DNA from 2 places in the Streptomyces sp. NPDC046261 genome. Region 2 is predicted to be linked to the other one. Evidence: riboswitches for the same ligand, from Rfam matches in the RefSeq annotation. Region 2 holds a riboswitch; the other holds the start of a gene.
The links. A riboswitch is a leader RNA that binds a small molecule or an ion and turns the genes downstream of it on or off. The one in region 2 is predicted to bind glycine.

Region 1 (14,441 bases), on a different contig from region 2:
ACGTCCCGTTACTGCGTCGGTGGCGCTCCCGCCGGGGCAGCCGCCGCGGGGACGGGCTCGGGGTGATGGCACGCCACCTGATGTCCCGTGCGCAGCTCCGTCAGCGGGGGCTCCCGCAGCGTGCAGATCTCGGTCGCCTTCCAGCACCGGGTGTGGAAGCGGCAGCCGGCCGGCGGTGAGATGGGCGAGGGCACGTCCCCCGTCAGCAGGATCCTCTCGCGCTTGGCGCGCCGCTTGGGGTCGGGCACGGGGACCGCGGAGAGCAGCGCCTTGGTGTAGGGGTGCAGGGGCGAGCGGTAGAGCGAGGTCCGGTCGGTGAGTTCGACGATCTTGCCGAGGTACATCACGGCGATGCGGTCCGAGACGTGCCGGATGACGGACAGGTCGTGCGCGATGATCACGTAGGTCAGGCCGAGCTCGTCCTGGAGGTCGTCCAGCAGATTGACCACCTGGGCCTGGATCGACACGTCCAGCGCGGAGACCGGTTCGTCCGCGACCACCAGCCGGGGCTTGAGCGCGAGGGCCCGTGCGATGCCGATGCGCTGCCGCTGGCCGCCGGAGAACTCGTGCGGATAGCGGTTGTAGTGCTCGGGGTTGAGGCCCACCAGCTCCAGCAGTCCCTGGACCTCCTTCTTCACCCCGCCGTCCGGGGTGATGCCCTGGAGCCGGAACGGCGCGCCGACGATGGTGCCGACCGTGTGCCGGGGGTTGAGCGAGGAGTACGGGTCCTGGAAGATCATCTGGACGTCGCGGCGCAGCGGCCGCATCCCGGCCACCCCCAGGTGGCTGATGTCCCTGCCCTCGAACTCCACCCGGCCGGCGGTGGGTTCGAGCAGCCGGGTGATCAGCCGGCCCATGGTCGACTTGCCGCAGCCGGACTCCCCCACGACGCCCAGGGTCTCCCCCGGACGCACGGTGAAGTCGAGGCCGTCCACGGCCTGCACCGCGCCCACCTGGCGGCGCAGCAGCCCCTTGGTGATGGGGAAGTGCTTGACCAGGCCCTCGACCTTCAACAGGGGCGCGGCCTGCTCCGGCGTCGCGGACGGCTGCCCGGGATTCGTCATCTCGTGGTCCTTCACAGCTTCGGCGCGATCTCTTCGGTCCAGATCCGCGTCCGTTCCTCGTGCGCCAGGTGGCAGGCGGAGTAGTGCCGGTCCCTGCCCGGCACCAGGGCCAGCTCGGGCCGCTCGGTGCGGGTGATGCCGTCCGCGGGGCGGTCGGCGTAGGGGCAGCGCGGGTTGAAGGCGCAGCCGGCGGGCACGTTGATCAGGCTGGGCGGGGAGCCCTTGACCGGGATCAGGCGCTCGCTCCGCTCCCGGTCGATGCGGGGCATCGATCCCAGCAGGCCCCAGGTGTAGGGGTGCTGGGGTTCGTAGAAGACCTTCTCCGCCGGGCCGCGTTCGACGCAGCGGCCGCCGTACATCACCAGGATCTCGTCGGCCAGTTCGGCGACGACCCCCAGGTCGTGGGTGATGATGATGACGGCCGAGCCGAACTCCTTCTGCAGGTCGCGGATCAGGTCGAGGATCTGGGCCTGGACGGTCACGTCGAGGGCGGTCGTGGGTTCGTCGGCGATGAGCAGCTCGGGGTTGTTGACGAGCGCCATGGCGATCATCGCGCGCTGGCGCATGCCGCCGGAGAACTGGTGGGGGTAGTCGTCGACCCGCCGGTCGGGCTGGGGGATGCCGACGCGGTCCAGCAGTTCCACGGCGCGCTTGCGGGCGGTCTTCTTGTCGACGTCGTGGTGGACCCGGTAGGCCTCGACGATCTGGGCGCCGATGGTGAAGTAGGGGTGCATGGCCGACAGCGGGTCCTGGAAGATCATCGCCATCTCGCGGCCGCGCAGCCGGCGGACCTCGTCGGGGTCGGCGCTCATCAGCTCCTTGCCGTCCAGCCAGATCTCGCCGCTGATGCGGGCCTTGCGGCGCCCGTACTGGCCGACGGTGTGCAGGCCCATGATGCCGAGCGAGGTCACCGACTTCCCGGAGCCGGACTCGCCGACGATGCCGAGGGTCCTGCCCTTGTCCAGCCGGAAGGAGAGCCCGTCGACGGACTTCACCAGGCCGTCGTCGGTGGGGAAGTGGATGCGCAGGTCGCGCACCTCGAGGAACGCGGTCGGGGGGTGCCCGGGGGCGGGTGCGGTCGTCACGAGAGCCTCACTCGGGGGTCGATCACGGCGTACAGGAGGTCCACGACGAGGTTGGCGAGGACGACCGCGGTCGCGGCGATCAGCGTCACGCCGAGGATCAGCGGCAGGTCGCGGTCGCCGATCGCCTTCACAGCCGCCTGGCCGAGGCCGGGCAGGTTGAACGTGGTCTCGGTGAGGACCGCGCCGCCGACGAGGGCGCCGAGGTCCATGCCCAGGATGGTCAGGACCGGCGTCATCGTGGAGCGCATGGCGTGCTTGCCGATGACGACCGGTTCCCGCAGGCCCTTGGCGCGGGCGGTGCGGATGTAGTCCTCGCCAAGGATCTCCAGCATGGTGGCCCGGGTGAGCCGGGCGTACATGGCCGCGTAGAGGAAGGCGAGCGTGACCCACGGCAGGATCAGGCCGCCGAACCACGCGCCCGGGTCGTCGGCGAAGTCCACGTACTCGCCGTTCAGCCAGCCCAGTCCGTAGGAGAAGACCGCCAGCGAGAGCAGGCCGGTGAAGTAGATGGGCAGCGAGACGCCGCCGAGGGCGATGCTCATGGCCGCGCGGTCCCACAGGCTGCCGCGCTTGAGGGCCGAGACGACCCCGGTGGTGACGCCGCCCAGCAGCCACAGCACGCACGCCCCCGCGGCGAGCGAGAGCGTCACGGGCAGCCGGTCCTGCAGCACCGGCCAGATGGCCTGCTCGGTGCGGAAGGAGTAGCCGAAGCAGGGTGCGTCGCAGTGCACCGAGCTTCCGCCGCCGGCGTAGTCGCGGCCGGCGAAGATGCCGGAGACGAAGTGCCAGAACTGCACCAGGATCGGGTCGCTGAGCCCGAGTTTCTCCCGGATGCCCTCGATCGTCGCCGGGTCCGCCTGCTTGCCGACGTAGAGGGCGGCGGGGTCGGCCCCGGTGAGCTTGGGGATCGCGAAGAAGATGCCGAAGGTCACCAGGGTGACCACGAGCAGCATCATGATGACGGCGATCAGCCGCCTGACGATGTAAGCGAACACTGCGGTCGGCCCGGCGGGGCCCCGGGTCGCCCCCACGGGGGCTGCCCCGGGACCCCGCGCACGGCCCTCACCTGCCCTTCGGGCCTAGCGGCGGGTGCGCCGGCGGAGCGGACGGTCTGTCACTTGACGACGCCGAGGGAGGCGTAGTCGTAGCGGCCGTTGTAGGAGTCGGCGGTGTAGACGTTGGTCAGCCGGGAGCTGCGCCAGATGATGTTCTTCTCGTAGGTGAAGGGCAGGTACCAGGCGCCCTCGGTGATCTTCTTGTTGGCCTCCTGGAAGATCTTCCCGGCCTTCTCGGGGTCGGTCTCCGCGATGGCCTGGTCGAAGAGCTTGTTGATCTCGGGGTCGTTGAGCTCGGTGTAGTTGTTGTTGCCGCTCTCCTGGATGAAGCGGCCGTCGGCCAGCGGCTGCAGGAAGCCCTGGCCGCTGGGGAAGTCGGCGCCCCAGCCGAAGATGATGATCCCGTAGCCCTTGGCCTTGACGTTCTTCGGAGCGCCGACGATGCCGGCGGCCTGCGCGCCGTCGTACTGGTCGATCTGGGCCTCGATGCCGACCTTCTTCAGGGCGGCCTGCAGGGACTCGGCGGTGGCGATCTCCGGCTGCTTGTTGTTGCGGACCGCGATGGTGGTCTTGAAGCCGTCCGGCTTGCCGCAGGCCTTCAGCTCCTCCCTGGCCTTGGCCTCGTCGGGCTTGCCCTGCTTGATCCGGAACGGGTCGTAGCCGGGGTCGTGGCCCTTGACGGCCGGCGGCAGCATGCTGGTGCCGATGTCACCGCCCGCCTCGGGGCCGCCGCGGGCGGTCTGCAGCGAGGTGTGGTCGGCGGCGTGGATGACGGCCTTGCGGCAGTGTTCGTTGTCGAACGGCGCGACGGACTTGGGGAAGGCCGCGTAGCGGATGAAGCCGGTCTGGGGGTTGTCGACATTGGCCTTGGCGGACTGCAGCGCCTTCTGGCGGCCGGCGGAGCCCATGCCGGTGGCGTTGATGTCGAGGTCGTAGTCGCCGGCGATCAGGCGGTTGTCCATGTCGTCGGCGTTGGTGGTGAGCTTGACCGTGATCTTGTCCGGCAGGGCCTTGCGGACCGGGTCGGAATCACGGTTCCACTTGTCGTTGCGCACCAGCTCCAGGCCCTTGTTGGGCTCGTACGAGACCCATTTGTAGGGGCCGCTGGAGAAGGGCTTCTGCCCGTACCGCTCCACGGTGTCCTTGTCCGGGCGCACGGGGGCGGCCGCGGGGATGGCGAGCATCTGCAGGAAGTCGCCGTTGGGCTTGGGCAGTTTGAAGATGATCGTCTTCTCGTCCGGCGTCTCGATCGCCTTCAGGCCGAGCTTGTCCTTGCTCTCGTCCTTGTAGGGGCCCTTGTACTGCTTGTCGGGGTCCAGGACCTGCATCAGCCAGGTCGGGCCGCCGGAGATCTTGTCCTGGGCCCAGGTGCGCTCGATGCCGTACTTGATTTGCTGCGCCGTGATGGGCTGGCCGTCCTCCCACGTCAGGCCGTCACGCAACTTGAAGGTGTAGGTCTTCTTGTCGGCCGAGACCTGGCCGGTGTCGGTGGCCATGTCGGCCACCACCGTCGAGCTCTCGGGGCCCGGTGCGGGCTTGGGGGTGACCAGGGTGCGGGTGTAATAGCGGGCGAAGTCCCACATGAAGCCGTAGTAGCCGCGCTGGGGGTCCCAGCTGTCGGCGTCCTGGGTGCCGATGAACTTCAGCTCGCCGCCCTTCTTGTCGGACGGGTTGGCGAGCTTGTTGAAGCCGGCGTTGAAGCCCGCGGCCTTGCCGCCGCCCTTGCCGTTCTTGTCGCCGCCACCGCCGCCGCAGGCGGTGGTGGAGAGCAGGGCCGCGACCACGAGGGCCGCCCCCGCGGCCAGTCCGCGCCTGGAAGTACTCCGGTGTGTCAAGATGTCGCGACCTCCGTGATTGACGCCGCCCGGGGGACGGGCCGGCGGATTTCGGGAACGGCCTCCTGACGGATCGACAGGGGCGGTCGTGCACAGGGGCAGGGAACGTCAGCGCGAGCCCTTCGGGTCCAGGGCGTCCCGCACTCCGTCGCCGAAGAGGTTGAAGGCCAGCACGGTGACGAAGATGGCCAGACCGGGGATGATCATGAACATCGGGTCGGCCTCGTAGGTGGTGACGGCCTTGGAGAGCATCTGTCCCCAGGAGGCGGTCGGGGGCTTGACCCCGGCGCCGAGGAAGCTCAGCGCGGCCTCGGTGAGCACATTGGTGGGGATCATCAAGGTGGCGTAGACGGTGATCGGCGCCACGAGGTTGGGCAGCAGCTCGCGGAAGAGGATGTACAACCGCCCGGCGCCCAGGCTGCGGGCCGCCTCCACGTACTCGCGCTCCCTGAGCGAGAGCGTCTGCCCGCGGACGATGCGCCCGACGTACGGCCAGCCGAAGAACCCGATCACCGCGATCAGCACGGCCATGCGCACGCCCGAACCGGTCAGCCCCCACAGGGAGTTGGGCACGACCGAGACCAGGGCGATGATGAACAGCAGCTGGGGGAAGGCCAGCAGCAGGTCCATGACGCGGCTGACGACCGCGTCGACCCAGCCGCCGAAGTAGCCGGCGACGATGCCCAGCACCGTGCCGATCAGCACGGCGACGACCGCCGCCAGGAAGGCCACGAGCAGCGAGACCCGGGCGCCGTAGACGACGCGGCTGAACACATCGCGCCCGTTGCCCGGCTCGACGCCGAAGAGGAAGTCGGAACTGATGCCTCCCCAGGCGCCCTTGGGCGTGCTGAAGAGCGGATCAATCGTTTCTTCATGGAATTCGTTCGGTGGATGGCCGAGCAGCCCCACGATGACCGGCGCGAAGAGCGCCACGACAATGAGCAGCAGCACCACGATGCCGCCGGTCAGGGCCACCTTGTCGCGCTTGAGTCGGATCCAGGCGATACGCCAGGGGGAGCGGCCCTCGATGGCCTTCGCCGGGACGCCGGCGGGGACCGTTCCCACGCCGTCGGCAGCGGCCTCGGCCGCGCCCGTGTCGTGCAGTGGTGACGTCATCGTCTGGTGGACCCCTCTCGACCGGCGCCGCCCGGCGATGGCCGGTGACGGCACCCGCCGCGTACAGCGCGGCTTGTTCACATCGGGTGCGAATGGTGCGGAGGTGCGGAGGTGCGGAAGGCGTAAATGGCGCGAAAGGTACGGAGGATGCGGGACATCTCGGGGTGAACGAGAGTGCGAGGACGCAGGAGATGCGGAGGTACGGACGTTCACGCGCAGCAGGTCGTACGGGTGGCTCCGGCCTACGAAGGGCCGTGGCCCTTGTTGGCGGGAGTCTTCAACGGGCCCGCGATCACCCGCCAGACCTCATCCGCAAAGTATGCGCAACCGTGATGTGCGTAGGAGGCTTCCGTTATACGGACACAGGGGACCCCGCAGCGGGGCGGTGCCCCGGCGCGGGTCAGTACGTCCCGGCCTGCCAGCCCTGCTGAGGGGGGTAGCCGTAGCCGGCGGCGGGGCCCGTGGCAGGGGCCGGGGCGGTCGCCCCGCCGTAGGCGTCACGGTCGAAGAACGGCCGGGCGTTGGCGCGCATCCACATCGCGACCGGGTCGTACTCGTCGGCCATCGACACCGTCGAGACCGGCAGCCCCTCCGGGACCACGCCGACCGACTGCTGCATCATCAGCCGCACCGATTCCACCGCCGCCGGGGAAGTGTCGTACAGGTCGAGCCCGACGGCCAGGTACGGCGTGCCGAGCGCGGGCTGCACCCAGGCGCGGCGCAGCGCGCGGACCACGGGCGTGCGGTGGGCGTTCTGCCCGAGCAGGGCGTAGAACTGCGGGATGTCCACGGCCGGTTCGCTCAGCCGCAGGGGGCCGGCGGGCAGCCGGTCCAGGCCGGCGGTGATGCGGCGCAGGTCGAGCCAGGGGATGCCGACGCCGCCGCCGGGCGCGTGCGGGTTGAGCCACAGGCCCCAGCGGTCGGGGTAGAGGGAGGCGGCGATGTCCCGGCCGGTGACGACCTCGTGGGCGCGGTTCCAGCCGCTGGCGGCGAGCTCCTGAGCGGAGGTCACACAGGGCGCGTAGCCGAGCCCGTCGACCTCCATGTTCCCGTACTGGGCGTCGGGGGAGCCGGCCTGGCCGTGCCACAGCAGCATCCAGACCCGGCCCTCGGCGAGGGCGCCCAACAGCGCCTCGTACGTGTCGTACCGGCCGGGCGCCACCTGGCGCAGCACCTGCTCCACGCCGCTCTCCGCGCCCGCGCTCACCTGGGTCCGCCTCTTCTCTTGGCCGTCTGTTCCCACCAGCTTACGAGCCCGCGGCCGCGGGCATGAGAGCTGTCACAGGTCACGGTCGTAGAACGGACGCACACGCGAGCGCATCCAGTCACCCACCGGGTCGTGCGCCACGTCGAGGAAGACCAGCTGTACGGGCCAGGGAACGGCCACCTCGCCCAGCGCCCGGCCCAGGGCCTCCATGGCGGCGGCGCGGCTCGTGGGGTCGGGCAGGTCCAGTTCCACGCCGACGAACAGCGCCGGGTCGGCGCCCTCCACGCTGGCCAGGGTGCGGCGCGCGGTCCGCACGACCTCGGCGGCCGCGAACCGCAGGCCGGCGGCGGCCAGGAACGCGGTGGGCTCGTCCTGCCAGTCCGGCTCGAACAGGCGCACGCGGCCGCCGGTGGCGTCGCCGTCCAGGGCCGTACGGCCGGCGCGGCACAGGGCGGCGACGGCGGGCGGCGGCAGGGGCACGCTGACCGCGCCGTCCGGGTTGACCGCGATGCCGACCTGCGGGGGCAGGCCCCGGGCGAACTCCACGGCGGGGGCCACGGCGAACGGCATCCGCTCGCCCGCGATCTTCAGGAACTGCTCCTGGGAGCTGAAGACCGGTACGTACGCGGCGCCGTCCAGCTCCAGGGTCGGCAGGTCGAGGTCCGGGCTGTCGGGGCCGCCGCCATTAGGAAGCGGGACCCACACGCTGCTGCGGCCGAGCACCTCCACGATGCGGGCGCCCGCGTCGGGCACGCCCAGCGAGGCGGAGAGCACCTCTTCGAGTTCATTGGCGGGCCATGTCCCGGCCCCGCCGCCGCTGTGCTCCGGGCCCCACCCGTACTGCTCGGACACGTTCACCTGTCCCAACCACCGTCTCGTCACCACCGCACCCGCACCTTAACGGCTGGGCCCGCGCGGCGGCCGGGGGGTGTCCCGAAGCGGGCGCCAGGGGCGGGCATCCGGCCGAAACCGGACCCCGGCCGGCGGCTGGCCGAAGGTGATCGTCCGCAGGGCGTCGGCCGCGGGGCGGTCGAGGAGGGTGGTGGAGGCGGTGCCCGGCGGGACGCGGCCCGCGAGGGCGGTCTCGAGCAGGCGGGTCATCGCGCGGCGGTGGCGGGCGAAGGCGCGGTGGGAGACGCGGCGGCCGCGGGCGGCCTGGCCGGCGAGCGCGGTGTGCGGCTCCACGGCGAGCAGCAGCACATGGACCGCGCCGCCGCGCCGCCGCGCGTGGTGGGCGAGCCAGCGGCGCACCCAGCCGCGCTCCCCGCAGTCGTGCACCACGACGCTCGCGCCCGAGCGCAGCGCGCGGCGCAGCGCGGCGTAGTGGGCCAGGCGCACCAGGGGGCGGTAGAGCGCGTAGGGCAGCCGGCGTGGGGTGCGGCGCTCGAAGCGGTCGCGGGCGTCCTGGGAGTCCACGCAGTGGACGGGCGTGCCGCTGCCGTCCACGGCCGCCACGGCGCGCCGTATCAGCGTGGACTTTCCGCTGCCGGGCAGCCCGGAGACGACGAGCAGGTCACCGAGCGGATAGCGCAGCGCGGTGCGGCCGGCGCCGCGCAGGTCGCGCACCCCCGCGGGCCGCCCGGCCGGCGACGGGGGCTCCGCCGCGGCGTCCGGCACCTCCCCCTCGACGTGCGTACGCACCGTGATCGCCTTCCCTCCCCCGTCCGTTGCCTGCCCCCTACCCACGGAATGTAAAGAAAAGGTAATCCAATTCATGGGGCCGTGGGCAGTCCCTCGCACGCTCGTACGTGCAATGATGTGCGCGCCAACGGCATGTCTATCAACTGCATACCGGCCGCTCGAATCCGCGCGGGAGAGTCCTGGTGCCCCTGGCGCCGGGCGCCGAAGGAGCAAGTTCCTCCCTTGAATCTCTCAGGCCCCGTACCGCGCGGGTGAGGCAGATCTGAAAAGCGGGCCCCCGTTCCTCGCGGCGGCGGCCCCACCCAAGGTGCAAGCCGAGCCGCCCGTGAAGGGGCTCTCGGTGAACCTCTCAGGTTCCGATGACAGATGGGGAGGCCAACCTCCGACTCGTGTCCGGGAGCCTGACCATGACCGAAGCCCCCCGCCATACCGCCCTCGACGCGCTGCACCGCGCGCTCGGCGCGACCATGACCGACTTCGCGGGCTGGGACATGCCCCTGCGTTACGGGAGCGAGCGCGACGAGCACCTCGCCGTGCGCACCCGCGCCGGTCTCTTCGACCTCTCCCACATGGGTGAGATCACCCTTACGGGCCCCCAGGCCGGGCAGGCCCTCGATCACGCCCTGGTGGGCAACCTCTCCGCGCTGGCCGTCGGCCGCGCCCGCTACACCATGATCTGCGAGGCCGGGGGCGGCATCCTGGACGACCTGATCGTCTACCGCCTGGCCGAGCAGGAGTACATGGTCGTCGCCAACGCCTCCAACGCGCAGGTCGTGCTGGACGCGCTCACCGAGCGGGCCGCCGGCTTCGAGACCACGGTCCGTGACGACCGGGACGCCTACGCGCTGATCGCCGTCCAGGGTCCGGCCTCCCCCGGCATCCTGAAGTCCGTCACGGACGCGGACCTGGACGGGCTGAAGTACTACGCGGGCCTGCCGGGCACCGTCGCGGGCGTGCCCGCGCTGATCGCCCGTACCGGGTACACCGGCGAGGACGGCTTCGAGCTGTTCGTCGCCCCGGCCGACGCCGAGAAGCTGTGGCAGGCCCTGACCGAGGCGGGCGCGGACGCGGGCCTGGTGCCCTGCGGCCTGTCCTGCCGCGACACGCTGCGCCTGGAGGCGGGCATGCCGCTGTACGGGCACGAGCTGACCACCGCCACGACGCCGTTCGACGCGGGTCTGGGCCGGGTCGTGAAGTTCGACAAGGCGGGTGACTTCGTGGGCCGCGAGGCGCTGCTGGCCGCCGCGGAGCGCGCCGAGAGCGCGCCGCCGCGCAAGCTCGTCGGCCTGATCGCGACCGGCCGCCGGGTGCCGCGCGCCGGCTACCCCGTCGTGGCCGGCGGCCAGGTGGTGGGCGAGGTCACCTCGGGTGCCCCCTCCCCGACCCTCGGCAAGCCGATCGCGATCGCCTACGTCGACGCGGCGCACGCCGCTCCGGGGACGGATGGGGTATCGGTGGACATCCGCGGCACGCATGAGCCGTACGAGGTCGTCGCCCTGCCGTTCTACAAGCGGGAACGCTGAGCCCCCCTCATCCCACCTGTCAAGACCCCTTGCACGACCACTCACGCGCGTACAGGAGAATCTAGTCATGAGCAACCCCCAGCAGCTCCGCTACAGCAAGGAGCACGAGTGGCTGTCGGCCGTCGACAACGGTGTGGCGACGATCGGCATCACCGAGTTCGCGGCCAACTCGCTCGGTGACGTCGTCTACGCCCAGCTGCCGGCTGTCGGCGACACGGTCACCGCGGGCGAGAGCTGTGGTGAGCTGGAGTCGACCAAGTCGGTCAGCGACCTCTACGCCCCCGTCTCCGGCGAGGTCGTCGAGATCAACGAGGACGTCGTGAACGACCCGGCGCTGGTGAACACCGCCCCGTTCGAGGGCGGCTGGCTGTTCAAGGTGAGGATCACGGACGAGCCGGAGGACCTGATGTCCGCCGACGAGTACACGGCCCTCACCGCAGGCTGACCCCGCCCGTCCCCCGCCCAGGAAGAACTCATGTCGCTTCTGAACAGCTCCCTCCATGAGCTCGACCCCGACGTCGCCGCCGCTGTCGACGCCGAACTCCACCGCCAGCAGTCCACCCTCGAGATGATCGCCTCGGAGAACTTCGCTCCGGTCGCGGTCATGGAGGCCCAGGGCTCGGTCCTCACCAACAAGTACGCCGAGGGCTACCCGGGCCGCCGCTACTACGGCGGCTGCGAGCACGTCGACGTCGTCGAGCAGATCGCGATCGACCGCATCAAGGCGCTCTTCGGCGCCGAGCACGCCAACGTGCAGCCGCACTCCGGCGCGCAGGCCAACGCCGCCGCGATGTTCGCCCTGCTCAGCCCGGGCGACACCATCCTGGGTCTGAACCTCGCCCACGGCGGGCACCTGACCCACGGCATGAAGATCAACTTCTCGGGCAAGCTCTACAACGTGGTCGCGTACCACGTCGACGAGGCGACCAACCTGGTCGACATGGACGAGGTCGAGCGCCTCGCCAAGGAGCACCGCCCGAAGCTGATCGTCGCCGGCTGGTCCGCCTACCCGCGCCAGCTGGACTTCGCCGCCTTCCGCCGGATCGCGGACGAGGTCGGCGCGTACCTGATGGTCGACATGGCCCACTTCGCGGGCCTGGTCGCCGCCGGGCTGCACCCCTCCCCGGTGCCGCACGCGCACGTCGTGACCACCACCACGCACAAGACCCTCGGCGGTCCGCGCGGCGGTGTCATCCTGTCCACGGCCGAGCTCGCCAAGAAGATCAACTCCGCGGTCTTCCCCGGCCAGCAGGGCGGTCCGCTGGAGCACGTCATCGCGGCGAAGGCCGTCTCCTTCAAGGTCGCGGCCAGCGAGGAGTTCAAGGAGCGCCAGCAGCGCACGCTCGAGGGCGCCAAGATCCTGGCCGAGCGCCTGATGGCGGACGACGTCAAGGAGGTGGGCGTCTCCGTCCTCTCCGGCGGCACGGACGTGCACCTGGTCCTGGTGGACCTGCGCAACTCCGAGCTGGACGGCCAGCAGGCCGAGGACCGCCTCCACGAGGTCGGCATCACGGTCAACCGCAACGCCATCCCGAACGACCCCCGGCCCCCGATGGTCACCTCGGGTCTGCGGATCGGCACCCCGGCGCTGGCCACCCGCGGCTTCCAGGCCGAGGACTTCCGCGAGGTCGCGGACATCATCGCCGAGGCGCTGAAGCCGGCCTACGACGCCACGTCGCTGCGCGGCCGCGTCACGGCGCTGGCGGACAGGCACCCGCTGTACCCCTCGCTGTAAGGCGCGGGAGCACCCGGGGCACAGCCTGTGAGGGGCCGGTACGGATACGTCCGTACCGGCCCCTTTCGCTCATGTTCCGCCCGTCCCTCAGGTGATCAGCACATCGCTGTGCGGGGAGCGGGCCTTGGGCGGCAGGTGCGCGGCGTCCTGTCCGGCGGACCCCGGAAACAACACCTCGTGTGCGCGCCGGGCCCGGGCCGGGGCCTCGGGGTGCGGGACGAGGGCGTGCTCGGCGCGCCCGTCCGCGTGCAGGGCGGTGACCCGGGTGAGCCGCTCGTCGTGGGCGGCCACGACGACGGCGGCGGAGGCGGGGCCCTCGCCCACCCGCGTGCCCTCGCCCTCCAGTGGCGGCAGCGGGCGGCAGTGCAGCAGGACGCCGGTGCGCCGGGCCCAGGCGACGGCGCGGGCGTGGACGACCTTGGCTCCGTGGCCGGACATGCGGGCGACCGTCGCGTAGTCGACGCCGGCGAGGGTGCGGGCGGCCGGGACCAGGCGGGGGTCGGCGGTGCAGACGCCCGGGACATCGGAGAACAGCTCGCACACCGGCGCGCCCAGGGCGCCGGCGAGGGCGACCGCCGACAGGTCGGAGCTGTTGCGGCCCAGCATGACGGTGCGCCCGCCGGCGTCCACGGCCTGGCCGCCGGGCACCACCGCCACGGGAAGCGCGGCGAGCGCGGCGCACAGCGGGCCGGGGTCGGCGCGCACGAGCTCGGCGCACTGCGGCGGGCCCTCGCCGAGCAGCCCGGTGGCCGCGGCGGGGACCGCGCTAGCGGACACCCCGGCCGCGCCGAGGGCGGCGGTGAGCAGCGCGACGCTGACGGTCTCGCCGCTGGTCAGCAGCATGGCGGCGGCCCGGGCGGGCGGGTCGGGGGCGATCCGCTCGAGGGTCTCCTGGAGCCGGCCGGTGGTGCCGGACATGGCGCTGACCACGACGACCACCGGCTGCCCGGCGGCGGAGCGGGCGGCCACGTGGCGGGCGACGCGGGCGAACCCGTCGAGTTCGGCGAAGGCGGCGCCGCCGAACTTCAGGACCAGCGGGGTGCTCACCGCAGCCACCCCCACCGCACCGCGGTCCGCACGATCTGCAGGGCGTTGAGCGCCGCGCCGACCCACAGGTTGTCGGCGACGATCCACAGCCACACCCCGCGCGGGTCGTCGGGCTCGACGCGGACCCGTCCCACGTGCACGGCGGCCCGGCCCTCTTCCGTCGCGAAGACCGTGCGCGGCATCGGGTAGCCGTCGCGGTGCACCCGCAGCCCCGGCGTCGCCGCCAGCGCGTCGTGGACGCCGGCGGCCGTGACGGGCTCGCGCAGCCGCACGTACACGGCCTCGGAGTGGCAGTGGAAGACCGGCACCCGCACCGCCGTCGCGGTCAGCCGCAGCTCCGGCAGGCCGAGGATCTTGCGGGGTTCGCGCACGAGCTTGCGCTCCTCGTGGGTGAAGCCGGTCGCGTCCGCCATGCCGATCTCGGGCACCAGGTTGAAGGCGAGGGGCTGTCCGAAGCGGCCGCCCGGCAGGCCGGGGCCCGCCGCCCCGGGCGCGGCGAGCACCTCGCCCGCGTCCCGGGCCAGTTCCTCCAGGCCCCGCAGGCCGCCCCCGGAGGCAGCCTGGTAGGTGGAGACGACCACGCTCTCAAGCCCGGCGAGGGTGTGCAGCGGGTGCAGGGCCCGCACGAGCTGGATGGTGGAGCAGTTGGGGTTGGCGACGATGCCGCCGGTGGGGCGCGAGGCCAGCGCGTCGGGGTTGACCTGCGGTACGACGAGGGGGACGGCGGGGTCCATGCGGAACGCGGAGCTGTTGTCGACGACGAGCGCGCCGGCCGAGGCCAGCCGCCGCGCCACCGCTCTGCTGATGTCGGCGCCCGCGCTGAGGACGGCCACGTCCACGCCCTCGGGGTCGAGGTCCTCCAGGGCGACGACGGGTGCCACGGACATCTTCAGGCCGAGTTCGGCGCCCAGGTCGTGGCCGGCGCTGCGCGGGGAGGCCGCGGGCGTCACCCGTGCCACGGGCACGATGCCGCCGTCGAGCAGGCCCAGGCACTCCCGGCCGACCGCTCCGGTCGCGCCGATCACCGCGATGTGCAGCATTGGTGTCCTCCCATCGGCCGGGGCGCCCCGGGCCGTCACAGCCGTGCGGGCCCCCGGAACATGCGTCGGTAGGTGTGCGGGGTGGTGCCGAGC
Region 2 (14,441 bases):
GGACCTCCCGACCGGCCGGCACGGAGGTTTCGCCGAGTGTGATCGAGTCGAAGCGGTAGGACGTATAGGAGAGCCCGTCGCCGAAGTCGTACGCCACGTCGTGTGCGGACTCCGCGCCCGCGTTGGTCCCGGGCAACTGCTGGTAGTACAGCGGCTCGTTGCCCGTCCGCCGGGGCCAGGACACCGGCAGCCGGCCGCCGGGGGCGACCTTACCGAAGAGCACGTCGGCGACCGCGTGGCCGCCCTCGGTGCCCGGCAGCCAGGACATCAGCAGCCCTTCCGTGCCGGCCGCCCGTCCCAGGACCGGTGGGCGCCCGGCGATGACCACGACCACGACCGGGCGTCCGCTCGCCTTCACGGCCGACACGAGCGCCTGCTGGTCCGCGGGCAGTTCGGGCCGGGGGCTGTCGGCCTCGCCCTCGGCCGCCGCCCTCTCCCCCACCACGACCACCGTCACATCGGCGGTACGGGCCTCCCGTGCCGCCTGCGTGGCGTTCCCGGCGTGGACGACGCGGGTTCCGGCGGGTGCGGCCGCCTTGATGCCCTCGAGCACGGTCGTACCCGCGAGCTCCACCCCTTCGGGCACCCGGTGCCAGCCGACGGTCCATCCGCCCGCCTGGTCCACGAGGTCGTCCGCGTGGGCTCCGGCGACGACGATCTTCTGTGCGGACGGCCCGATCGGCAGGAGGTTCCTCTCGTTGCGCAGCAGCACCTGTGACGCGGCGGCGGCGCGCCGGGCCAGCTCGCGTCCGCTCCCCACGACTTCGGTGTTTGCGCGCTCGGCGTCGACAAATGGTCGCTCGAAGAGCCCGAGGCCGAACTTCAGCCGCAGCACGCGCCCGGCGGCCTCGTCGATTCGCTCCCGGGAGACCAGGCCGGCCCGTACCGCGTCGCGCAGGCCCTCGGTGAACTCGCGTGCCTCGTAGGGCTCCATCGTCACGTCGACGCCCGCGTTGACCGCGAGGGCGATGGCGTGCGGATAGTCCGCCGCCACCTTGTACTTCGTCCACAGGGCGCGGACGTCCTGCCAGTCGGAGACCGTGACGCCGGTGAAGCCCCACTGCCGGCGCAGCACCTTCGTCAGCAGATGGCGGGAGGCGGTCGCGGGTACGCCGTTGACGGCTCCGGAGTTGACCATCACGCTCTTCGCCCCGGCACGGATCGCGGTCCGGTAGGGGGCGAGGAGGGTGTCCTGGAGATAGCGCGGGGAGACGTCGGCGGGCACCCGGTCGTGGCCGTTGGCGGGTTCGGAGTAGCCGCCGAAGTGCTTGACGGTGGAGGCGACCTTCTTGGCGCCGGCGGCGCCCTCGGTGCCCCGTACCGCCGCGGCGGCCAACGTACCCGCGAGCAGCGGGTCCTCGCCGTAGGTCTCGTAGTAGCGCCCCCAGCGCCGGTCGCGGGCGAGGTCGGCGACGGGGGCGAAGTTCCAGTCCATGCCGGTGGCGGCGACCGCGCGGGCGGTGGTGCCGGCGACGGCGCGCACGAGCGCGGGGTCCCAGGCGGCGGCGAGGCCGATCTGGTGGGGGAAGACGGTGGCGCCGAGGACGTTGTTGTGGCCGTGTACGGCGTCGACGCCGTACAGCACCGGGACGCGCAGGCGGCTGTGTTCCAGGGCGTACTTCTGCACCGCGTTGACCATGCGGGCCCAGTCGCCCGGTGTGTTGCGCGGCGGGCCCATGCCGCCGCCGGAGAGCACGGAGCCGACGGCCTGGTCGTGCAGAACACTGTGCAGGCATGCCTGGTTCAGTTCGCCTCCGCTCTCGCGGCAGTCGCCTTGTAGCCGGACCACGGCGATCTGGGCCATCTGCCCGATCTTCTCGTTGAGGGTCATGCGGCGCAGCAGGTCGCGTGTGCGCTCGTCCGGATCGGCGTGGGCGTCGCGGTAGAGCGGTTCGCCGCCGCCGGCGCCGGCGGGGACGCCGATGAGGCAGGCCGTGCAGGCGGCGAGGGCGGTGAGCGCGAGCGCGGCGCGTCGACGGCGCGTACGCAGGGCCATGGGGGGGCTCCGTTCCGGTCGGATCCGGAAACCGGAGTCTGCTCACCCGGCAGGACCGGGTCAAGGAACGCGGCGGGGCCCACGGAATGCGGATTCCGTGGGCCCCGTCGGGGTGGCTCAGCCTTCGTCGGCGAGGATGAGGTACATCTTCTTCCGCGCGTCGTTGACGACGGCGAGGGCCTTCTCCCGCTGCTCGGGGCTGCCGGTCCGCCAGACCTGGACCAGGGCCTCCATGAGGCCGGAGCCGGCCTGCCGCATCTCCATCGCGCCCTCCCGGTCGGCGCCGCGTCCGACGTCCTCCCAGGGGGTCTGCGGGCCCGTGTCGGCCTCGGCGCGGCCGTCGGCGGTGAGCGTGAACAGCTTCTTGCCGCCCTCGCTCTCGCTGACGATCATGCCTTCGTCCTCCAGCATCTGCAGCGTCGGGTAGACGGAGCCGGGGCTGGGCTTCCAGGTGCCGCCACTGCGTTCGGCGATCTCCTGGATCATTTCGTAGCCGTGCATCGGGCGGTCCTTGAGCAGCGCCAGGATCGAGGCGCGTACGTCGCCGCGCCGTGCCCTGCCGCCCCTTCCGCCGCGCCCGCCGAGGGGCGGGCCGCCGAACGGCGGGCCGAAGGGTCCGAAGGCGCGCCGGCCGCCGAAGCCGCCGGTGCCCTGCGGGCCCGCGCCGGAGCGGGGTCCGCGGTGTTCATGACCGTGTCCGTGGAAACGCATTGCGTCCCTCCAATCGTTGATCGGTCGCGATACCTCAACGATATATCGGAACCGATCGGATGACAAGAGATGGCGACAGCGGGGAGAAGACGACGCGGGCGCCGCCCCACGGCGAGCCCCCGGGCGGCTCCCGGGCCACCTCTCACCCATTGGCTCTGGCCTGCGGCTTTTACGGGCCCTACGGTCCCGGGCATGCGGATTCGAATCGTCGACGCCTTCACCGACCGTCCCTTCACCGGCAACCCGGCCGGTGTCCTGCTCCTGGAAGCCGGCCCCTTCCCCGACGACGTCTGGCTGCAGCACGTCGCCAGGGAGGTCAACCACGCCGAGACGGCCTTCGCCCACCGGCTGCCGTCCGGCTCCGACGCCGACTGGGCGCTGCGCTGGTTCACGCCGACCACCGAGGTCGACATGTGCGGCCACGCCACACTCGCCACGGCCCATGTCCTGCACACCACGGGCACCGCGACCGGAACCGTGCGCTTCGCCGCCCGCTGCGGCATACTCACCGCGACCGCGCACGGGAACGGCTCGATCACCCTGGACTTCCCCACCGCGCCGCTCACCGCGGTGGCCGCGCCCGACGGGGTGGCCGAGGCCCTCGGCGCCACGCCGCTGAGCACGCACGACACCGGCCCGCACATCGGCGACCTGCTGGTCGAGCTCGCCGACGAGAAGACCGTACGGGCCCTGTCCCCCGACCTTCCCGCGCTCGCGCGGCACTCCCGCCGGGGCATCATCGCCACCGCTCCGGCCGAGGATCCCGGGCGCGGCTACGACTACGTCTCGCGCTGCTTCTTCCCGAACGTCGGCATCGACGAGGACCCCGTCACGGGCAGCGCGCACACCGCGCTGGCCCCGTTCTGGTCCGCCCGCCTGGGCCGCGAGGAGCTCACGGGTCTTCAGGCGTCCGCGCGGAGCGGCCTCGTCCGCACCACATTGCGCGGCGACCGGACCCTGCTGACCGGCTCCGCCGTCACCGTCATCGACGGCGAGCTGCGGGCGTAAGGGCCGCCGGGAGCGGGGCGGATCAGGCCGTGGGCAGCCAGCTCACCTTGCCGGCGAGCAGCGCGTAGCCGACGAAGGCCACGATGTCGATCAGCGCGTGCGCGGCGACCAGCGGCCCGACCCGCCCCCACCGCCGGTACAGCAGGACGAAGACCACCCCCATCGCCATGTTGCCGACGAGGCCGCCGATCCCCTGGTAGAGGTGGTACGAACCGCGCAGCCCCGCGCTCGCCGCCAGCGCCGCCGCCGGCGTCCAGCCCAGCTGCCCCAGCCGGCGCAGCAGATAGCCGACGACCACGACCTCCTCCAGCACCGCGTTCTGCAGGGCCGAGGCGATCAGGACGGGAACCTTCCACCACACGTCGGGCAGGCTCTCCGGCACCACGGTCAGATTGAAGCCGGCCGCCCGCGCGGCGAGGTAGAACGCCAGCCCGGTGCCGCCGATGGCCGCGGCCAGGCCCGTACCCCGGCCGAGGTCGAAGGCGGGCCGCTCACGGTCGAAGCCGATGAGGCGCAGCGCCCCGCCCGCCCGGCCCTCGCGCATCAGCAGGTACGCCACCAGGAAGACGGGCACGAGCGCGGTCGTGATGCCGAAGAGCTGCCAGGCGAGGTCGAGCCAGGGCCTGCCGGGCGCGTGCGAGGCGTTCAGGGTGGCGGCCTGGTCCTTGAGCCCGCCCGGCCGGGTGGCCGCCCCGACGAAGCTGATCAGCGACGACACGCCGCTGGCCCCGAGCGACAGCGCCAGGACGATCAGCAGCTCCGCACGCAGCGTCCGCCGCGGCAGCGTGGAGTCGCCGCCCGGCAGCCCGGCCAGTTCCTCCGGCCGGGCGCTCGCGTCATCGTCTGGAGCGTTCCGCCGCACTGTCGTCTCCCGTCTGGCCGCCGTCACCACCGTCGTACGACGGTCGTCACAGCTTGCCCGACGGTCTCGCGCCGGTACGGACAGGGGTGCGCCCGTGTCAGCCGGCGAGGCCGGCGGGCCAGGTGTGCACGGGTTCGCCGGTGCGCATCAGCTCGCAGTAGCGCCGTGTGGTGGCGGCCAGCGCCTGCTCGCGGTCCAGGCCCCTCTCCAGCGCCCGGTGGTAGGTGGCGGCCTGCCAGGAGGCCCCGTTCACCCGGCGCCGGCAGCGTCCTTCGATGACGCCGAGGTAATAGTCGCGGTCGGCGGGTTCGACGCCCCAGGCGTCGAGCCCGGCCGCGGCCAGCGGCAGCAGTTCCTCCAGGACCAGTCGCACGGCGGGCACCCGCGCCGGGGCGCCGCCGCCCCGGCCCGCCCGCGGCCAGCGCAGGAAGGCCTCGATGCCGTGGCGGCAGGCGACGTCGAAGTTGTCGGCGGCGACGGCGAACGGCATCCGGGTCCACACCGGCCGGGGCTCCTCGGCGAGCGCCCTGATCAGCCCGTAATAGAAGGCGGTGTTGGCGATGACGTCGGGGACCGTGGGGCCGGCGGGCAGCACCCGGTTCTCCACGCGCAGGTGGGGGACGCCGTCGGCGACGCCGTAGACGGGGCGGTTCCAGCGGTAGACGGTGCCGTTGTGCAGGGTGAGTTCGTGCAGCATCGGCACGCCGCCCGCGTCCAGGACGTCCAACGGGTCCTCGTCGTTGGAGATGGGCAGTAAGGGCGGAAAGAAGCGCAGGTTCTCCTCGAACAGCTCGTAGGCGGAGCTGATCCACCGCTCCCCGAACCAGGTGCGCGGGCGCACGCCCTGGACCTGTAGTTCGGGCGGGCGGGTGTCGGTGGACTGGACGAACAGCGGCGGGCGGGACTCGCGCCACAGCTCGCGGCCGAAGAGAAAGGGCGAGTTGGCGCCGACGGCTATCTGGGCGGCCGCGACGGCCTGCGCGGCGTTCCACACCGCGGCGAACCGTCCCGGGGTGACCTGCAGGTGCAGTTGCACGGACGTACAGGCGGCCTCGGGCGCGATGGACCGGGCGGTGCAGGTGAGATGCTCGACGCCGGAGATGTCGATGGTGAACTCCTCGCCCCGGGCGGCCACCACCTGGTCGTTGAGCAGGTGGTACCGGTCCGCGACGGACAGGCTCGTGGGCACCAGGTCACGGCTGGTGAGCGTCGGCAGAATTCCGATCATGACGATTCCGGAATCGACTTCCATGGCCTTGCGGTCGGCGTAGGACAGGCCGGTGCGCAACTCCTCGGCAAGCTGGTCCAGAACCCTTCCCGAGAGCCGGTGAGGGACGATGTTCACTTCCAGGTTGAACTGTCCGAGCTCGGTCTGGAAATCATGGCTGGCGATGCGTTCCAGCACCTCCGCATTCACCATGCTCGGCATGCCGTCGGGGCCCGCGAGATTCAGCTCGATCTCCAGCCCCATAAGATTCCGGGGGCGGTCGAACCGCTTCTCCGCCAGCAGCCTCGCCAGCCCTTCCAGACACTGCCGGAGCTTGTCCCGGTGGTGCTGTCGGTCGGCGAGGTCGAACCCCATGGCCACGACCTTCTCACCCATTCAAGCGTCCCTCCTCGTGCGGGTCGCCCCCGGCGCCGACCTCCGTGTCACGGTCGATGATGCCCAGGCGACGCGATCCATAACGCCTCACGGCGGCCGCATACCCGGTAGGCTCTCGCCGAGCGCACTCCGGCACATTCCGTCGGCATAAAGGGGTCGCCGGAGCGCAGCACAATGCGCTGGTGATAAACACCGATCGGATCCGGCCTACCGTATACGGAGAAAAGGCCGAGGTCATGAGCGCCAGCCGGTCACAAAAACACCGAAATCCCCCCTGGAACGGGTCCCGATTTGCCCTTGCCGGAAATACGGGCGACAGCTAGACGAAACATCATGTGAACATGTGTCGTATAAACTCCGGAATGAGGCAGAGAGTAGGCGCCCTGGAGTCGGTCCCGGCCCCCTCTGACCCCGCACGCCGACAGCGTCGTCCGCACCTGCCCAGCTCCACCGTGTCTCCGAAGCGAGAGGCGACCCACACCATGCCGCTGCATGTCCCCCCTGCCCCCGCGCCTGCCCTGCGCAGCGTCCGCACGGCCCTCGGTTCCCCCACCGCCGTCCGTGAGGCCCGCACCCCGTCGCTGACGTCCGCCCGGACGCCGCTGACCCCCGAACTCCCGCTGCCCGTCCATGTCCTGGAACGCGTCACCCCGCGCGGCGCGGCGCCCCGCACCCGGCTCACCGGCTGGCGCTTCCTCATCCGGGGCGGCGACCGCGCGGTGGCCGCGGGCGAGGCGATGCTCACGCCCGACGGCTGGGCCTTCTCCCACTTCTTCGAAGGTCCCTACCTGGCGTCCACCGAGCGCGCGCTGCGCCAGGCGGAGGCGTTGCCCACGCCGTACCAGCCGCGGCTGCTGTCCGTGCCGGAGTTGTACATGCTCACGCTCTGGCTGCACGCCGACATCGCGGCCGACGCCTCGTCAGAGCTGTTCGCCCCGGGGGACCTTCTGGTGCCGCTCGCCCCGGCGCCGCCCGGCATCGCCGCCCACCGCCCCCACCGGGTGGCCGATCTGCTGCCCATGCTCACCCTCCGGCTGACCCCCGGACCCGCGCTCAAGGCGACCGCCTGAGCGGGCCGTACGCGCACGCGCCCCGCGCCTCCCGGGACCGGGAAGTCGCGGGGCGCACCGCTGTCCCCACCCTCACCCCCACGGGCTAGCCCACCGGGGTCAGCCCGAACCACCCAAAGGGACTGTCGAGTTGGAGGCAACCGCCCGCATGGGTGATGCGTCATCACCCTGTGAGGAGCGTCACTGTGAAATCCCTGCGGAATCAGGCCCGTAGGGCAACACTGGGACCGACCGACGATTGATTACGGGGGGCGGCATGACCACCGCATCGAGCCGCAGGACAGCCACCACATCAGAGCGAAAGATCCCTTCCATGTGCCAGCACCAGCCCACGTGCCCGTCAGCCGACTCCGCCGACCGGGAGGCCGCCCATCTCGTGGCCGCCTACCCGGAGCAGGGATGGAGTCTGCTGTGCAATGGCGTCCTCTGCTTCGAGGACACCGGTGAGCTGCTGCCGGACGGGCAGATCATCGCGCCGCACCGGTCGCTCGGCACCGACCATGTGGTGACGGCCGCCTAGCGCGGCATCTACCCTGCACCACCTCATATGACACACGGAAAAACGTGACACACAGAAAAACATGAAGGGGCCGGCCCGGCGCGAACGCCGAACCGGCCCCGACCCGTGTGCGGGCCCGCCGGGTCAGCCGTCGTATTCGTCCATGGGCGGGCAGGAGCAGACCAGGTTGCGGTCGCCGTACGCACCGTCCACGCGGCGCACCGGCGGCCAGTACTTGTCGGCGGGCGTCACCCCGGCCGGGAAGACGGCGTCCTCGCGGCTGTACGGGTGCTCCCAGGCCCCGGCCACCGAGGCGGCGGTGTGCGGGGCGTTCCGCAGCGGGTTGTCGTCCTTGTCCCACTCCCCCGAGCCGACCTTCTCGATCTCGGCGCGGATGGCGATCATCGCCTCACAGAAACGATCCAGCTCGGTGAGGTCCTCGCTCTCCGTCGGCTCGATCATCAGCGTTCCGGCCACCGGGAAGGACATCGTCGGCGCGTGGAAACCGTAGTCGATGAGCCGCTTGGCGACGTCGTCGACGCTCACTCCGGTCGCCTTGGTCAGCGGCCGCAGGTCCACGATGCACTCGTGCGCGACCAGCCCGTTGGGACCGGTGTAGAGCACCGGGTAGTGCGGCTCCAGGCGCTTGGCGATGTAGTTGGCGCCGAGCACCGCGACCTGGGTGGCGCGCTTGAGGCCCTCGCCGCCCATCAGCCGGACGTACGCCCAGGAGATCGGCAGGATGCCGGCGGAGCCCCAGGGGGCGGCCGAGATCGGGCCGACACCCGTCTCCGGGCCCGCGGTGGGCTGCAGCGGGTGGTTGGGCAGGTACGGGGCGAGGTGGGCGCGGACGGCCACCGGGCCGACGCCCGGACCGCCGCCGCCGTGCGGGATGCAGAAGGTCTTGTGCAGGTTCAGGTGCGAGACGTCGCCGCCGAACTCGCCCGGCTTGGCCACGCCCACCAGCGCGTTGAGGTTCGCGCCGTCGACGTAGACCTGGCCACCCGCCTCGTGCACCGCCGCGCAGATGTCGGCGACATGCTCCTCGAAGACGCCGTGCGTGGACGGGTAGGTGATCATCAGCACGGCGAGCTCGTCGCGGTGCTTGTCGATCTTGGCGCGCAGGTCCTCGGCGTCGACCTCGCCGTCGTCGGCGGTCTTGACGACGACGACCTTCATGCCGGCCATCACGGCGCTCGCGGCGTTGGTGCCGTGGGCGGAGGACGGGATGAGGCAGACGGTGCGCTGCTCGTCGCCGTTGGCGCGGTGGTAGGCCCGGACGGCCAGCAGGCCCGCGAGCTCGCCCTGCGAGCCGGCGTTGGGCTGGAGGGAGACCTTGTCGTAGCCGGTGACCTCGGCGAGCCGCTCCTCCAGCTCGGTGATGAGCGTGAGGTAGCCCCCGGCCTGCTCGACCGGCGCGAAGGGGTGCAGCGCGCCGAACTCGGGCCAGGTGACCGGCTCCATCTCGGTGGTGGCGTTGAGCTTCATGGTGCAGGAGCCGAGCGGGATCATGCCGCGGTCCAGGGCGTAATCCCGGTCGGCGAGGCGGCGCAGGTAGCGCAGCATCGCGGTCTCGGAGCGGTGCTGGTGGAAGACCGGGTGGGTGAGGTAGTCGCCGGTGCGCAGCAGGTTCTCGGGGAGTGCCTCGGCCGTGGTGGCGTCGAGCGCCTCGACGTCCGCCCGCACGCCGAACGCGGCCCACACCGACGCCAGCCGGTCGCGGGTGGTGGTCTCGTCGCAGGCGATGCCGACGTGGTCGGCGTCGGTCAGGCGCAGGTTGACGCCGCGCTCGCGGGCGGCCTCGACGACCTCGGCGGCCCGGCCGGGGACGCGCGCGGTGAGGGTGTCGAAGAAGGAGCCGTGCACGACCTCGACCCCGCCGGCGCGCAGGCCCTCGGCGAGCACGCCGGCGTAACGGTGGGTGCGGCGCGCGATGGCGGCGAGGCCCTCGGGGCCGTGGTAGACGGCGTACATGCCGGCCATGACGGCGAGCAGCACCTGGGCGGTGCAGATGTTGCTCGTGGCCTTCTCGCGGCGGATGTGCTGCTCGCGGGTCTGCAGGGCGAGCCGGTAGGCCTTGTCGCCGTCCGCGTCGACGGAGACGCCGACGAGGCGGCCGGGGAGGCTGCGGGCGAACTGTTCGCGTACGGCCATGAAGCCGGCGTGCGGTCCGCCGAAGCCCATGGGGACGCCGAAGCGCTGGCTGGTGCCGACCGCGATGTCGGCGCCGAGCTCGCCGGGCGGGGTGAGCAGCGTCAGGGCCAGCAGGTCGGCGGCGACGGTGACGACGGCGCCGAGGCCGTGGGCCTGCTCGATGACCGGGCGCAGGTCGCGCACGGCGCCGGAGGCACCGGGGTACTGGAGCAGGACGCCGAAGACGCCGCGCTCGGCGATGTCGGCGGGGATGCCGGCTGAGAGGTCGGCGACGACGACCTCGACGCCGGTGGGCTCGGCGCGCGTCTGTATGACCGCGATCGTCTGCGGGAGGGTGTCGGCGTCGACCAGGAAGACGCCGTTCTTGACCTTGCCGACGCGGCGGGAGAGCGACATCGCCTCGGCGGCGGCGGTGCCCTCGTCGAGGAGGGAGGCGCCGGAGGTGGGCAGGCCGGTCAGGTCGGCGACGACGGTCTGGAAGTTGAGGAGCGCCTCGAGCCGGCCCTGGGAGATCTCGGGCTGGTAGGGCGTGTAGGCCGTGTACCAGGCAGGGTTCTCCATGACGTTGCGCAGGATCACCGGCGGCGTGAAGGTGCCGTGGTAGCCGAGGCCGATCATGGGGGCGAGGACCTCGTTGCGGTCCGCGAGGGTGCGCAGCTCGGCGAGGACCTCGGCCTCGCTGCGGGCGGCGGGCAGCCGGAGCGCCTCGGCGCTCTTGATCACCTCGGGCACGGCGGCCGCGGTGAGTTCGTCGAGCGAGCCGAAGCCGACCTGGGCGAGCATCTTCGCCTGGGCGCCGGCGTCGGGGCCGATGTGGCGGGCCTCGAACGGAGTGCCGCGTTCCAGGTCGGAAAGGGAGCTGCGGTGGGCTGTCATCTGCGGAGGCCTCCTGGTCGTCACGACCTGCGAGGGGTACCACGGCGCGGGTACCCGGACGGCCTCCCCCTCTGTCATCTCAACCTGAGAGCTTCACCGGGCCATGCTGCGGCCCGGCTTTCACCGTCGGTGAGGAAGGGCTCGGCGTCGTGCCTGACCGGGGCCCGCCCTGCTTTCCAGAGTGACCTCGCCTGTGCGGTACGTGTGCCTGAGAGATTCCGGGGAGGATTTGCTCCTTCGGCGCCTCCGTCGGCTCCCAACATCTCGGCTGGGTTTCGAAGGAGGACTCTCCCGCACGGGGTCTGCGGCCAATCGCCAGCCTACCAGCGCGGCTTTCCGGGCGGATCTCCCGAGTGGCCGGTTCCCGCTTTGTGGCTTTTCGTGGTTTCCACAGGGTGCTGACGGGCTCCGCGGGGCGTCCGAGGGCACGCGGACGGCCGGCCCCCGCAGACGCGATCAAGGGAGGAACCGTGCAGACCGACATCGATCCCCGGAGCCTGATCGGCCGGAAGGCCTTCGACCGCGACGGTGCGAAGATCGGCACGGTGGACGAGGTCTACCTCGACGACGCGACCGGGGAACCGGAGTGGGCCGCCGTACGCACCGGGCTGTTCGGCCGGGACGCGTTCGTACCGCTGGAGCCGAGTCGCGTCGAGGGCGACGTCCTGCGCATCCCCTACGACCGGGCCCTGATCAGGGAGGCACCGGGCTTCGGGGTGGGCCGGCACCTCTCGCCGGAGCAGGAGCTGCAGCTCTACCACCACTACGGGCTCGAACTGCCCGGCGGCTCCGACGCCTCCGGCCCCGCAGGCCCCTCAGGCACCCCGGGCACCTGAGCCCCCGGCTCCCGGACGAGCGGCAGCGGGTCGGCCGGTTCGAGCGCGGGGTCGTCGACGCGGAACGTGCGGACCCGCCCGGGTGCGGACCAGGGCTCCTCGAAGCGGACGGTGACCCGCCCCACCCCGCTGCCCTGCACCCAGCCGTTCCCGTACTCCGCGTGCCGCACGTCCAGCCCCGGCAGCCACTGGCGGGGCGGCTCCGGGGCGGCCGGGGCCTCCTGGGGCTCGGCGCTGTCCTGGGCGGCGGCCCCGGCGGCCTGCTCCGCCTCGCTGGCGGCCTGCGCGAAGAGGTCCTCCTGGGTGTAGTCGGCGAGCCCGGAGACCCCGACGCCCAGGAGCCGCACGCCCATGGTGGTGTCGACGCCGTCGAGCAGCCGGGCCGCCGCCTCCCGCACCACCGCCGGGTCGTCGGTGGGGCCGCGCAACGTCTCCGAGCGGGTCAGCGTCGAGAAGTCGTAGCTGCGCACCTTGATGACCACCGTGCGCCCTGAGCGGCCGGCCTCGCGCAGCCGCCGCACGCACCGGTCGGCGAGGCGGGCGAGCTCCAGCTGGACCCGGGTGCGGTCGGTGAGGTCCTCGGCGAAGGTGTCCTCCGCCGAGACGGACTTGGCGTCCCGCTCGGCGACGACGGGCCGGTCGTCGTGGCCGGTGGCGAGCGCGTGCAGGCCGGCGCCATGGGCCTTGCCGAGCAGGCGCACCAGCTCGTCCTCGCCCGCCTCGGCCGTCTCGGCCACGGTGGTGATCCCGGCCCGGCGCAACGTTTCAGCGGTGGCGGGCCCCACTCCGGGGATGGCACGGACCGACATGGGGCCGAGTATCTCCAGCTCCGTGCCGGGCTCGATGACGACCAGGCCGTCGGGCTTGGCCTCCTCCGAGGCGATCTTGGCGAGCATCTTGGAGCCGGCGAGCCCGACGGAACCGGTGAGCCCGGTGGCCGCCGCGATGTCCCGCCGCAACCGCTCCCCCACGGCCCGGACCGCCGCCGAGGTGGGCTCCACGCCGCCCGCCTCGAGGTCGACGAACGCCTCGTCCAGGCTCAGCGGCTCCACCAGCGGCGACAGCTCGCCGAGCAGCCGCATGACCACCTGGCTGACCTGCTGGTACAGCCGGAAGCGCGGGGTGAGGTAGGCGGCGTGCGGGCAGAGCCTGCGGGCCTGGGCCGTGGCCATGGCGGAGTGGACGCCGAAGACCCGCGCCTCGTACGAGGCGGTGGCCACCACGCCGCGCGACCCGATCCCCCCGACGACCACGGGCTTTCCGCGCAGGCTGGGCTTGGCCGCCTGCTCCACCGAAGCGTAGAAAGCGTCCATGTCCAGATGGAGAATCGTCGGCGCACCCCTCACATGTCAGATGCTGCCGCATGCCACTGACAATGGCGCCCACCTGCGACGAAGCGCCCCTCGCGGCGACGCGGGGGGCGCTTCGGTCCTGCGGTCCGGCCGGGCTCAGCCGGCCCGGTTGCGGCGCCGCGCCAGCTCGTCGGCCGGATTGTGGCCCACCAGCGTCTCCCCGGTGTCCACCCGCTCGCCGTGCAGCTGCGCCAGCGCGCTCTCCACATCACGCCAGACGACGCCCACCGCGATCCCGAAGACCCCCTGACCGCCCTGGAGCAGGTCGACGACCTCGTCGGGCGAGGTGCACTCGTACACCGTGGCGCCGTCGCTCATCAGCGTCATCTGCGCCAGATCCGCCATGCCGCGCGTGCGCAGGTGCTGCACCGCGGTGCGGATGTTCTGCAGGGAGACCCCGGTGTCCAGCAGCCGCTTCACGATCTTCAGGACGACGACGTCCCGGAAGCTGTAGAGCCGCTGACTGCCCGAGCCGTATGCGGGCCGCACGCTGGGCTCCACGAGCCCGGTGCGTGCCCAGTAGTCCAGCTGCCGGTAGGTGATCCCCGCCGCCGCGCATGCCGTCGGCCCCCGGTATCCGATGTCCTCCGAGCTCCTGGAGCCGGCAGAGCCGTCGGAACCACCGGAATCACTCCCCCGCGGAGTGGTGACCGCCGCCGTAGCGGAATAGCGGGGCACTGGTTCGACCGTTCCCCCATGCAGCGGATACGGACCGCCAACCGCCGTACCGTCGCCCGTGCTTCTCACGCCGACCTCCGTCCTTGACCTGCCTTCTCGACGGTAGGCAGTCGCTCGGGGTGCGTCAACGATCGCCACACTCGGCACGCCGAGTGATAATCACCCTGAGAGTGGTTTTACGTGTCCAGGTAGCGGGAAAGGCTACTCGAATGCGCCGTGCGGCAGCCCCGACGCGGCCGTCCCGCACCGCCCCGGCCGCCGGGGCACGCCCGTCGCGGCGCGCCTCACTGGCTGTTGGTGCCGAAGTCCTCCGGCGAGATCTGGTCGAGGAACTCGCGGAACTTCTCCACCTCGTCCTCCTGCTCGTCCGGGATGGCGATGCCCGCGTCGTCCAGCACCCCGTCACTGCCGTAGATCGGCGTGCCGGTGCGCAGTGCCAGCGCTATGGCGTCGGACGGCCTCGCGCTGACCTCCACCCCGCTGGCGAAGACGAGCTCCGCGTAGAACACGCCCTCGCGCAGATCCGTGATGCGGACCTCCGCGAGCTGCTGCCCGACCGCCTCCAGCACGTCCTTGAACAGGTCGTGGGTCAGCGGGCGGGCCGGCGCCATGCCCTGCTGGGCGAAGGCGATGGCCGTCGCCTCCCCGGGTCCGATCCAGATCGGGAGGTAACGGTCGCCTCCCACTTCACGCAGGAGCACGATCGGCTGGTTGGAGGGCATTTCCACCCGGACACCCACGACATCGAGCTCGTTCACACAGCAACCCTAGGACGTGCCCGGCAGGTTTGGGTAGT

Region 1: another riboswitch for glycine. It lies ahead of gcvT (glycine cleavage system aminomethyltransferase GcvT); the one in region 2 lies ahead of gcvP (aminomethyl-transferring glycine dehydrogenase).

Annotation. Positions count from the first base shown of each region.
Region 1 is NZ_JBEYZU010000001.1:691,060-705,500, reverse strand. It holds gene ABZ956_RS03255 (dipeptide ABC transporter ATP-binding protein) at 9-1,064, opposite strand; gene ABZ956_RS03250 (ABC transporter ATP-binding protein) at 1,076-2,149, opposite strand; gene ABZ956_RS03245 (ABC transporter permease) at 2,146-3,144, opposite strand; gene ABZ956_RS03240 (ABC transporter substrate-binding protein) at 3,264-5,042, opposite strand; gene ABZ956_RS03235 (ABC transporter permease) at 5,148-6,155, opposite strand; gene ABZ956_RS03230 (enhanced serine sensitivity protein SseB C-terminal domain-containing protein) at 6,556-7,362, opposite strand; gene ABZ956_RS03225 (enhanced serine sensitivity protein SseB) at 7,435-8,214, opposite strand; gene ABZ956_RS03220 (AAA family ATPase) at 8,260-8,979, opposite strand; glycine riboswitch at 9,163-9,259, shown strand; gene gcvT (glycine cleavage system aminomethyltransferase GcvT) at 9,411-10,526, shown strand; gene gcvH (glycine cleavage system protein GcvH) at 10,594-10,971, shown strand; gene glyA (serine hydroxymethyltransferase) at 11,002-12,261, shown strand; gene ABZ956_RS03200 (hypothetical protein) at 12,349-13,308, opposite strand; gene ABZ956_RS03195 (aspartate-semialdehyde dehydrogenase) at 13,305-14,348, opposite strand; gene ABZ956_RS03190 (helix-turn-helix domain-containing protein) at 14,384-14,441, opposite strand, start outside.
Region 2 is NZ_JBEYZU010000003.1:7,574-22,014, reverse strand. It holds gene ABZ956_RS06955 (glycoside hydrolase family 3 N-terminal domain-containing protein) at 1-1,996, opposite strand, end outside; gene ABZ956_RS06950 (PadR family transcriptional regulator) at 2,114-2,707, opposite strand; gene ABZ956_RS06945 (PhzF family phenazine biosynthesis protein) at 2,900-3,715, shown strand; gene ABZ956_RS06940 (CPBP family intramembrane glutamic endopeptidase) at 3,738-4,529, opposite strand; gene ABZ956_RS06935 (glutamate--cysteine ligase) at 4,675-6,180, opposite strand; gene ABZ956_RS06930 (hypothetical protein) at 6,663-7,250, shown strand; gene ABZ956_RS06925 (DUF5999 family protein) at 7,564-7,770, shown strand; gene gcvP (aminomethyl-transferring glycine dehydrogenase) at 7,894-10,779, opposite strand; glycine riboswitch at 10,966-11,083, opposite strand; gene ABZ956_RS06915 (PRC-barrel domain-containing protein) at 11,250-11,615, shown strand; gene ABZ956_RS06910 (DNA polymerase IV) at 11,543-12,961, opposite strand; gene ABZ956_RS06905 (MerR family transcriptional regulator) at 13,064-13,714, opposite strand; gene ABZ956_RS06900 (bifunctional nuclease family protein) at 13,930-14,403, opposite strand.